2 regions of the Aeromicrobium sp. JP4 genome follow, and region 2 is predicted to be linked to the other one. Evidence: riboswitches for the same ligand, from Rfam matches in the RefSeq annotation. Region 2 holds a riboswitch; the other holds the start of a gene.
What was found. A riboswitch is a leader RNA that binds a small molecule or an ion and turns the genes downstream of it on or off. The one in region 2 is predicted to bind cobalamin.

Region 1 (4,634 bases), 1.2 Mb from region 2:
CCTCGGCCATCACCGCGACGGTGTCGGCCACGGTGGCGACGAACTCCACGTCGTGGCTGGACACGACGATCCCGCGACCCTCGGCGGCGAGGTCGCGCAGGATCGCCGCGAGGGCCGCCTTGCCCGGGTAGTCGAGGCCGCGGGTCGGCTCGTCCAGCGCGACCACCGCGGGGTGGGCCGTGAGGACGATCGCCAGGACGAGGGCCAGCTTCTGCCCCTCCGAGAGGTCGCGCGGATGACGGTCGCCGGGGATGCCCGGCGCGAGACGGTCGAGCAGCGCGCGGCAGGTCCCCGGGTCGACGACGGACTGGTCGTCGGCGGCGGCGCACTCGCGGTCGACGGTCTCGAGGTACAGCAGGTCGGAGGAGGTCTGCGGGACCAGGCCGACCAGCATCCGCGCCTCGGCCGGGCGCACGTCGCCCGGGTCCACCCCGTCGACGTCGACGACGCCCGCGGCCCGCGCGCCCGTGCCCTGCACGGCCCAGAGCAGCGAGCTCTTGCCCGACCCGTTGCGGCCCATGAGCGCGACGACCTCACCGTGGCCGACCTCCAGGTCGACCTCCTTCACGGCCGCGAAGCGCCCGTACTGCACGGTGATCCCCCGCGCTCGCAGCGCCGGCGGACGCTCGAACGGCACGTGAACGGGCGGCGGACCGAGCCGCGAGGCGAGCGGCCTCACCCGGCGCCGCGCCTCACGGACGGACAGCGGCAGCGGGCTCCAGTCGGCGAGGCGTCCGAGGTGCACGAGCGGCGGCGCGACCGGCGCGTCCACGAGCAGGGCCGCCGTCTCGCCGATGCGGACCCGGCCGTCCTCGACCACGACGAGCCGGTCGGCGAACGGCACGACGCGCTCCATCCGGTGCTCCGCGACGACGACGGTGAGCGCCAGGTCGTCGACGAGGCGCGCGATCGTGGCCAGGACGTCCTCGGCCGCGGTGGCGTCGAGCGCCGAGGTGGGCTCGTCGAGCACGAGCACGCGAGGGTGCATCGTCAGCACGGAGCCGATCGCGACGCGCTGCTGCTGGCCACCCGACAGCGAGCGCACCGAGCGGCGCCTCAGGTCGGCGATGCCGAGCAGGTCGAGCGTCTCCTCGACGCGGCGACGCATCGTCTGCGGGTCGAGGCCGAGGTGCTCCATGCCGTAGGCGAGCTCCTCCTCGACCACGTCGGCCACGAAGCCCGAGGCCGGGTCCTGCGCGACGTAGCCCACGAGGTGCGCCAGCTCGCGCGGCGGCCTGCCGAGGACGGACGAGCCGTCGATGCGGATGTCGCCGCCGAGCGTGCCGCCGGTGAAGTGGGGCACGAGGCCGTTGAGCATCCCCAGCAGCGTCGACTTGCCCGAGCCGGTGCGGCCGGACACCAGCACGAGCTCGCCCTCCTCGATCTCGAGGGAGACGTCGCGCAGCGTCGGGTCCTGGGCGCCGTCGTACCAGAAGGTCACGTCGTCGAACGAGATCATGCGTCCTCGCCTCCCACGTGGTCGTGGGCGACGGGCGCCTGCGGGGCGACGAACACGGGCAGGATCCCGATGGCGACCACCACGAGCGACAGCACGCTGAGCGACGGCCAGCCCGGGACGTCGGGGTAGATCACGGGGATCTGCTGCGTCGAAAGCACCTTGAGTCCGATCGCTACGGCGAGGCCGGACGCCGCGGTGAGGTACTCGGCCACCTGCCAGGCGATGGGACGGTAGCGGGTGCGGTGCACCCGGCGTCCCGCCGACCGCAGGGCCAGCACCGCGAAGACCAGGCCGAGGGCCAGCATCGGGTAGGACAGGAAGCGCGGGGCCGTGCCGTCGAGGTAGCCGTAGGTGCCCACGCTGAGGCCGAACAGGCCCACCAGCATCAGCACCCCCGTGGCGAAGCGGTCGCGAGGCGCGACCGTGCCGGAACGGCCGTAGCCCCGCGCGTCCATCCCGGCGGCGAGCGTCATCGAGCGGTCGAGGGCGTCCTCCAGCACGGGGATGACGATGCGGTGCATCGCGCCGGTGCCGCGGCTCGCGTCACCGCGCAGCTTGCGCGCGCGGTTCACCCGGCGCACGCTCTCGGCCAGCTGGGGGAAGACCGAGACGGCGACGACCAGGGCCGCGCCGACCTCGTAGAGCGCCGGCGGCGCGGCGGCGAGCAGCTTCTTGGGGTTCGCCAGGGAGTTCGCCGCGCCGATGCAGATGATCAGCGTGGCCAGGCGCATGCCGTCGTAGAGGCCCAGCAGCACCTCGTTGACCGTGACGTCACCGAGCAGCTGGACGCCCCGCGCCACCTCGGGCAGCGGGATCTCGGGCAGGCCGAACAGCACGGGGTCGCCCGGTGCCGAGCCGCCGCCGAGCAGGATGCGGAAGACGACGCGCATCACCACGATGAGCAGCCCGAAGTACAGGTAGTACCGGAACGACAGCGCCCACGGGGCGTCGCCGCGGCACGCCGCCACCACGAGCGCCGCGATCGCGACGATGACCAGCAGCAGGAAGGGGTTGAGCGTGAACGACGCGCCCGCCGCGAGGCCGAGCGCCCACAGCCACCACGCGCCGGGGTGCAGCTCGCGCCGGGGACGCCCGGTGGCGGGGCTCCTGACGGGGGTGGAGTCGACGACGGCGGTCATCCGGTCCCCTTCCCCGCGGTACGGGGGCGAGGTCCACGAGGGCGATCGCCCACCCGTCGTTGCGCGACAACATGTGGTGGTGGCCGTCCGGCGCGGGTTCCCGGCTCGCTCCGCCGGGTGGGGCGGGGCTCACGGTTGCGGCACAGCACCGGAATCTCACCGGTTTCCCCTGGGCCGGACGTTGGTCCAACGCCCGCGAGTCTACTCCCCCGCGACCGTCAGCCCGACCGGCGTCGGTACCACGTGACGCCCCCGGCGGCGGCCAGCAGCACCACGACGCCGGCTCCCGCGACCAGCGCGGCGGGCGACGTCGAGTCGGACCCGGCCTCACCGGCCGTCGGCTGGACCGCCGGTGCTCCGGCGACGGGCTCGTCCCCACCGGAGGTCGTCGGCGCCTCGGCGCTGGGCGTCGCACCGGACGACGGGGTCGCCGACGGGGTCGGCCCCGACGTGGCCGGCGAGGTCCCCGCGGACGGGGTCGCCGAGGCGCCGGGGACGGCCGCCTTCGGCGCGGCGGTCGCGGTGGTGCGCTCGGTCGAGCCCTTCGGGCGCGGCTTGTCCTTCGCACCCGGCTTCGACGTCCCGGAGGTCGGACGCGTCGTCTCCCGGGTGGGCTCCGGTGCGACCGTGGGCTGCACCGACGGCCACGTGCGCGAGGACGAGGTCTGGAACACGAACGCGACGGAGCCGCCCTGCGGCACCTTCAGCGCGGAGGCGCCCAGGCTCGAGTAGGCCCAGCCGGACTTCCCGTCCGAATAGAACAGCGCCCAGTAGGCGTCGCTCGGGGAGGCCTCGACGCAGGGGTCCGACGCGGGCGCACCGTCGACACGGCACACGAATCCCGGAGCGCGCGACGCGTAGGTCAGCCGGTGGCCGGCCTCGGTGAAGTTGCTCGCGGCACGGCCACCACCGTCGGAGTCGCACCCGACGCTCGAGCCCACCACGACCGTGACGCCCTGGCTGCCGCTGCACGCCGCGGCCTGGGCCGGTGCGCTGAGGGACGCGGGTCCGGCGGCGACCCCGAGGAGGGTCGCCGCCAGGACACGACGGAGCAGTCGGCTCACTTGACGACCCGGAAGACCTTCGCCCCGCTGCGGTTCGCGTACGCGCCGAAGACCGTCACCTTCGCCTTGCCGAGCTTCTTGCCGACACGGAAGGTGTGGGAGTAAGTGCCGTTCGACGAGGCCGTGCCGCGCTTGACGAGCTTCCCTCGGTAGTAGACGCGCACCGGCTCGCGGGCGGTGAGTCCGCCCACGACGACGCGCTGGAACCTGTTCTTCCTGACCTTGGTCCTGGCGACCTTGGTCGTCAGCGTGCGCTGGGCCAGGACCGGCACGGTGGTCGAGCCGGCTCGGTTCGCACGCGAGCCCGTCACCGTGATCGTCCGGGCGGCGTTGCCGGCGGGAGCCTTGACGCTGGCCGAGACGGCGCCGCTCGCCGGGACCGTGCCCGTGACGGTCCCTCCGCCGGAGACGGCGATCCGGACCTTCTCACCCGCCGCGAGCCCCGCGGCGGTGACCTTGATCGTGCGGCCGGCTGCGACGTACGCCGCGGCCTTCGTGACGGTGACCCTGGCCGCCGGCAGCTGCGCCTGGACGCCCGCCGCGGCCTGCGTGGTAGCTCGGATCCACTGGTCGCGCGTCTCGTCGGTGATGCCCTCCGCCTTGCCGTCCGCGAGCGCGGCCACGTCGTAGGCGATGCTGCCGGTCTCGGTGGCCAGTCGGGAGTCCTCGGCGACCGCGTCGGTGACCTGGTGCCTCGCGACCCAAGCGGCGGCGGATCCGGCCGCGCCCGGCTGGCCGACCGATGCGAGGACCTTCGCCGCCTTGCCGGTCGAGTTGGTGTTCGGGACGCCGTCGCCGACGAAGGAGCCGTCCTGGGCCTGCGCCTTGAGCATCGCCGCGGTGGCGGCGGTGATCGCTGCGTCGGCGCCCGCGATGCCTTCGCTCCGGGCCGACAGGAGGGTTTCCACGGCGAACGCCGTCGAGTCGATGGCGGTCACGGACGGGCAGGCACCGGTGTACACCTGCTTGAAC
Region 2 (4,634 bases):
GAACTCGTCGAGGACGTAGAACCGGTGGCGCTCGGCGTGGATCCGCCGCTTGACCTCGGCCCAGCCCTCGGCCGCGTCGGCCGCGTGGTCGGCCTCGGTGCCGCCCTTGCGGCTCCACGACCAGCCCGAGCCCATCTTGTGCCACTCGATCGGCCCGCCCTCGCCGGTCTCCTCGTGCAGCCGGGCGAGGCGCTCGAGCACGGTCTGCTCGCCGATGCGCCACTTCGCCGACTTCACGAACTGGAAGACCCCGACGTCCCAGCCCTGGTTCCACGCCCGCATCGCCATCCCGAACGCCGCGGTGGACTTCCCCTTGCCGTTGCCGGTGTGCACCATCAGCAGGGGTCGGTTGCGTCGCTGCCGCGTCGTGAGGCCGTCGTCCGGCACGGTCAGCGGCTTGCCCTGCGGCATCAGGCTGCTCCCTCGCGCGAGGAGGTGGCGGCGTGGACCACATCCGTCAGGCCGTCGGCCGTCACCTCGCCGAGTGGGACGTGGTCGGCGCGCAGGTGACCGGCCAGCTGGGCGGCCAGGCCGAGCCGGAAGCGGCCGGTCTCGCAGTCGACCACGACGCTGTCGAGGCCGGTGGCGGCCAGATGCGCGGCGGACCGGTGGGCCCGGCCGAGCGCATCGGCGCCCGAGGTGGCACGCCCGTCGGTGACCACGACCAGCAGCGGGCGCCGGGACGGGTCGCGCAGCGCCTCGCGGCGCAGGATCTCCGCCGAGCGCTCGAGGCCCTCCGCCAGCGGGGTGCGACCGCCGGCCGGCAGCTCGGCGAGGCGGCGTGAGGCCACGTCGACCGAGCCGGTGGGCGGCAGGACCACCTCGGCGGTGTGCTGACGGAACGTCACGAGGGCGACCTTGTCGCGGCGGCGGTAGGCGTCGAGCAGCAGCGAGAGCACGGCGGTCTTGACCTGCTCCATGCGGCGCCGGGCGGCCATCGAGCCCGAGGCGTCGACGCACAGCAGCACGAGGTTGGACTCCTGGCCGACCGTCTCGGCGCGGCGCAGGTCCGACGGCGAGAGCGCGAGGCCACGCCCGTCGACCAGTCCGCCGCGGCTCCGCTGATGCGGGGCGGCCGCCGCGATGGTGCCGGGAAGGTGGAGGCGACCGGACGCCGCATCGGGCCGCTGGCCGACGACGCGGCCCTGTGGCGTGCGGGCCCGGGAGCGTCGCCCGGACTGGCCCTCGCCGGTGCCGCGGACCACGAGCAGTCGCGCCCGGGTGGGGGCCCCGGCCGCGGCGACCGAGCCGGCGCCGGCCGGCTGCGGCTGCTGCTCGTCCTGGTTCGGGGACGCGTCGGGGGCGTCAGCGGGGCGCTGGTCCTCGGGACCGTCCTGGGGCGAGTCCGAGCCGGAGCCGTCCGGACCACCCGGGCCGTCGTCGTCGGGTCCGGGGTCGGGCTCGTCGTCGCCGAGCAGGTCGTCGAGGCGGTCCTCGTCGAGTCCGGGCTCGTCGAACGGGTTCCGGCGACGGCGGTGCGGCAGGGCCAGCCGCGCCGCGACGCGGACGTCCTCGCGGGTGATGTGGGTGCGCCCCTGCCATGCCGCGTGGGCCGCCGCGGTGCGGGCGGTGACGAGGTCGGCGCGCAGGCCGTCGACGTCGAACGCGGCACAGATCTCGGCGATCGTGGTGAGCGAGTCGTCGTCGAGGACGACGTCACCCACCAGCTCTTGGGCGGAACCGAGGCGGGCGCGCAACGCGTCCTGCTCCTGGGCCCAGCGGGCTGCGAAGCCGGCGGGATCGGCGTCGAACGCGAGGCGGCGTCGCACGACCTCGACGCGCAGCGCCGGCTCGCGGGGAGCCGACACCTCGACGGTCAGACCGAACCGGTCGAGCAGCTGCGGGCGCAGCTCACCCTCCTCGGGGTTCATGGTGCCGATGAGCACGAACCGCGACGCGTGCTCGACCGAGACCCCGTCGCGCTCGACGCTCACCCGTCCGGTCGCGGCGGCGTCCAGCAGCAGGTCGACGAGGTGGTCGTGCAGCAGGTTGACCTCGTCGACGTAGAGCAGGCCGCGGTGGGCGCGGGCCAGCAGACCGGGCTCGAACTCGACCACGCCGTCGCGCAGCGCCGAGTCGAGCTTCAGCGAGCCCGTGACGCGGTCGTCGCTCGCACCCACGGGCAGCTCGACGAGCCGCACGGGGCGCTCGTCGACGGGCGTCCCGGCGTCGAACGGTCCGTCGGGCGAGATCGCCGTCGGGTCCGCCGGATCGATGGAGAACCGATCACCCCGGTAGGCGCGCACCGGCGGCAGCACGTCGGCGAGTCCGCGCACGGTGGTGGTCTTGGCGGTGCCCTTCTCGCCACGCACCAGGACGCCGCCGATGAGCGGGTCGATCGCGACGAGGGTGAGGGCGAGGGTCATGTCGTCGGAGCCGACGACGGCACAAAAGGGGTACTGCGTTGGCATGTAGGGCTCCCGCTCGATCTGCCATGACGGTCCGCGACGCGGGCAGCGTCGCGGGTCGGATCGAGGCCGGTCTTCGGACTTCCCAGGTCTGTGCCTGAGTCACCGCAGCGGGCCCTGTGCCGGATTCTCACCGGCTTCCCAGATTCTCCCCGTGGCCATCGGCCGTGGGGCACCTCGAACCTTCGACCACACCCTAGACGCCGCCGGCAGGCCTCGGGCAGGGGGCCCGACCTGCGGACCCGGCGGGTTAGGGTGCTCGACCATGGATGCGCACGTGACCGTCGTCGGAGTCGGGGCCGACGGCTGGGATGGCCTGCCGGAGTCCTCACGGTCGCTCGTGGGGGCCGCCGCCACCCTGCTCGGCGGACGCCGTCACCTCGACGCGATCCCTGCGGTTGCAGGGCAGGACCGGGTCGCATGGCCCTCCCCGTTGCGTGAACGGCTCCCCGCCCTGCTGGACGAGGCGCGCGAGCCGGTCGTCGTCCTCTCGTCCGGCGATCCGCTCGTGTCCGGCATCGGCACCACGCTGCTCGAACTGCTCGGTCTGGAGCGGGTCACGGTCGTCCCGGCGGTGTCGTCGGTCGCGCTGGCCCGGGCGCGGATGGGCTGGCCGGCCGAGTCGGTGACTGTCGTCAGCGTCGTCGGGCGCGATGTCCGGCTCGTCGTCCCTGCGCTCTCAGCCGGGCGGCGGTTGCTGGTGCTGTCGAGCGACGAGACCACTCCTGCGGCCGTGGCGACGCTGCTCGCCGACCTGGGCTGGGGCGACTCCGAGCTGGTCGTGCTGGGCCACCTCGGCTCCACCGACGAGTCGCGGGCCACGTCGACGGCGCGAGCCTGGGACATCACCGACGTGCCCCGCCTCAACGTCCTGGCGGTGGAGGTTCGCGGCTCCGGCCCGGGCTGGGCGGCCGGGGGAGTCCTGCCCGACGACGCGTTCCAGCACGCCGGCCAGATCACCAAGCGCGACCTGCGCGCCAGTGCGCTCGCGCGGCTGGCGCCGGCCCCGGGCCAGTTGCTGTGGGACGTGGGCGCCGGCAGCGGCTCGATCGGCGTCGAGTGGATGCGCGCCTGGCCCAGTGCCCGGGCGATCGCCGTCGAGCCACGACCCGACCGCCTCGCGCTCATCCGCGGCAACGCCGACGCCCTGGGAGTCCCCGCGCTCCAGGTCGTCGAGGGCTCGGCTCCCGAGGCGCTCGAGGGTCTCGACCGGCCGGACGCGGTGTTCGTCGGCGGGGGAGCGACGGTCGACGGGGTCCTCGACAGCTGCTGGGACGCCCTGCGGCCCGGCGGCCGCCTCGTCGTCCACGGCGTCACGGCCGAGACCGAGGCCGTGCTGCTCGAGCGATACCGTCGCCACGGCGGCGAGCTCGTCCGCCTGCACGTCGAGCGGGCCGAGCCGCTCGGATCCTTCACCGGCTGGACGCCCGCGCGCGCCGTCAGCCAGTGGTCCGTCACCAAGGGAGACTCATGACCGTCCACTTCGTCGGGGCCGGCCCCGGTGCCGCCGACCTGCTCACCCTGCGCGCGGTGCGCCTGCTGGAGGCCGCCGACGTGTGCCTCTACGCGGGTACCTACCTCGACGCCGAGGTGCTGGGGCACTGCCGCGAGGGCGCCCGTCTGGTCGACACGCAGCACCTCGACCTCGACGAGATCACGGAGCACCTCGTGAGTGCGCACGCCGAGGGCCTCGAGGTCGTCCGGCTGTGCTCGGGCGACCCGTCGCTGTACTCCGCCGTGCACGAGCAGGCACGTCGGCTCGACGCCGCGCAGGTGCCGTGGGACGTGACGCCCGGGGTGCCCGCCTACGCCGCCGCGGCCGCGATCGTGGGTGCCGAGCTGACGGTTCCCGAGGTCGCTCAGTCCGTCGTGCTGACCCGCACCCAGGCCCGCTCGACCGCCATGCCCGAGGGCGAGCGGCTCGCCGCCTTCGCCGCGACCGGTGCGACGCTGGCGCTGCACCTGGGGATCACCCGCACGCGCGAGCTGGCCGCCGAGCTGGCCGAGCACTACGGCCAGGACTGCCCCGTCGTGGTGGTGTCGAAGGCGACCCAGCCCGACCAGCTCGTGCTGCGCGGCACGCTGGGCGACATCGGCGGTCAGGTGGAGCAGGCCGGTCTGCGGCAGGCGGCCGTCATCCTCGTCGGGCCGGCGCTGGCACCCGACGTGCGCGGCGGCGAGTCGTTCCTCTACGCCGCCAGCCGGGAGCGCCGCGCTCGCGGCTGA

Region 1: another riboswitch for cobalamin. It lies ahead of ACY1JX_RS08545 (energy-coupling factor transporter transmembrane component T); the one in region 2 lies ahead of ACY1JX_RS02710 (VWA domain-containing protein).

The regions. Positions count from the first base shown of each region.
Region 1 is NZ_CM143290.1:1,720,549-1,725,182, forward strand. Features, by position in the region: gene ACY1JX_RS08540 (ABC transporter ATP-binding protein) at 1-1,459, opposite strand, end outside; gene ACY1JX_RS08545 (energy-coupling factor transporter transmembrane component T) at 1,456-2,598, opposite strand; cobalamin riboswitch at 2,673-2,808, opposite strand; gene ACY1JX_RS08550 (hypothetical protein) at 2,817-3,662, opposite strand; gene ACY1JX_RS08555 (prenyltransferase/squalene oxidase repeat-containing protein) at 3,659-4,634, opposite strand, start outside.
Region 2 is NZ_CM143290.1:534,509-539,142, reverse strand. Features, by position in the region: gene cobO (cob(I)yrinic acid a,c-diamide adenosyltransferase) at 1-411, opposite strand, end outside; gene ACY1JX_RS02710 (VWA domain-containing protein) at 411-2,411, opposite strand; cobalamin riboswitch at 2,459-2,603, opposite strand; gene cbiE (precorrin-6y C5,15-methyltransferase (decarboxylating) subunit CbiE) at 2,674-3,882, shown strand; gene cobM (precorrin-4 C(11)-methyltransferase) at 3,879-4,634, shown strand.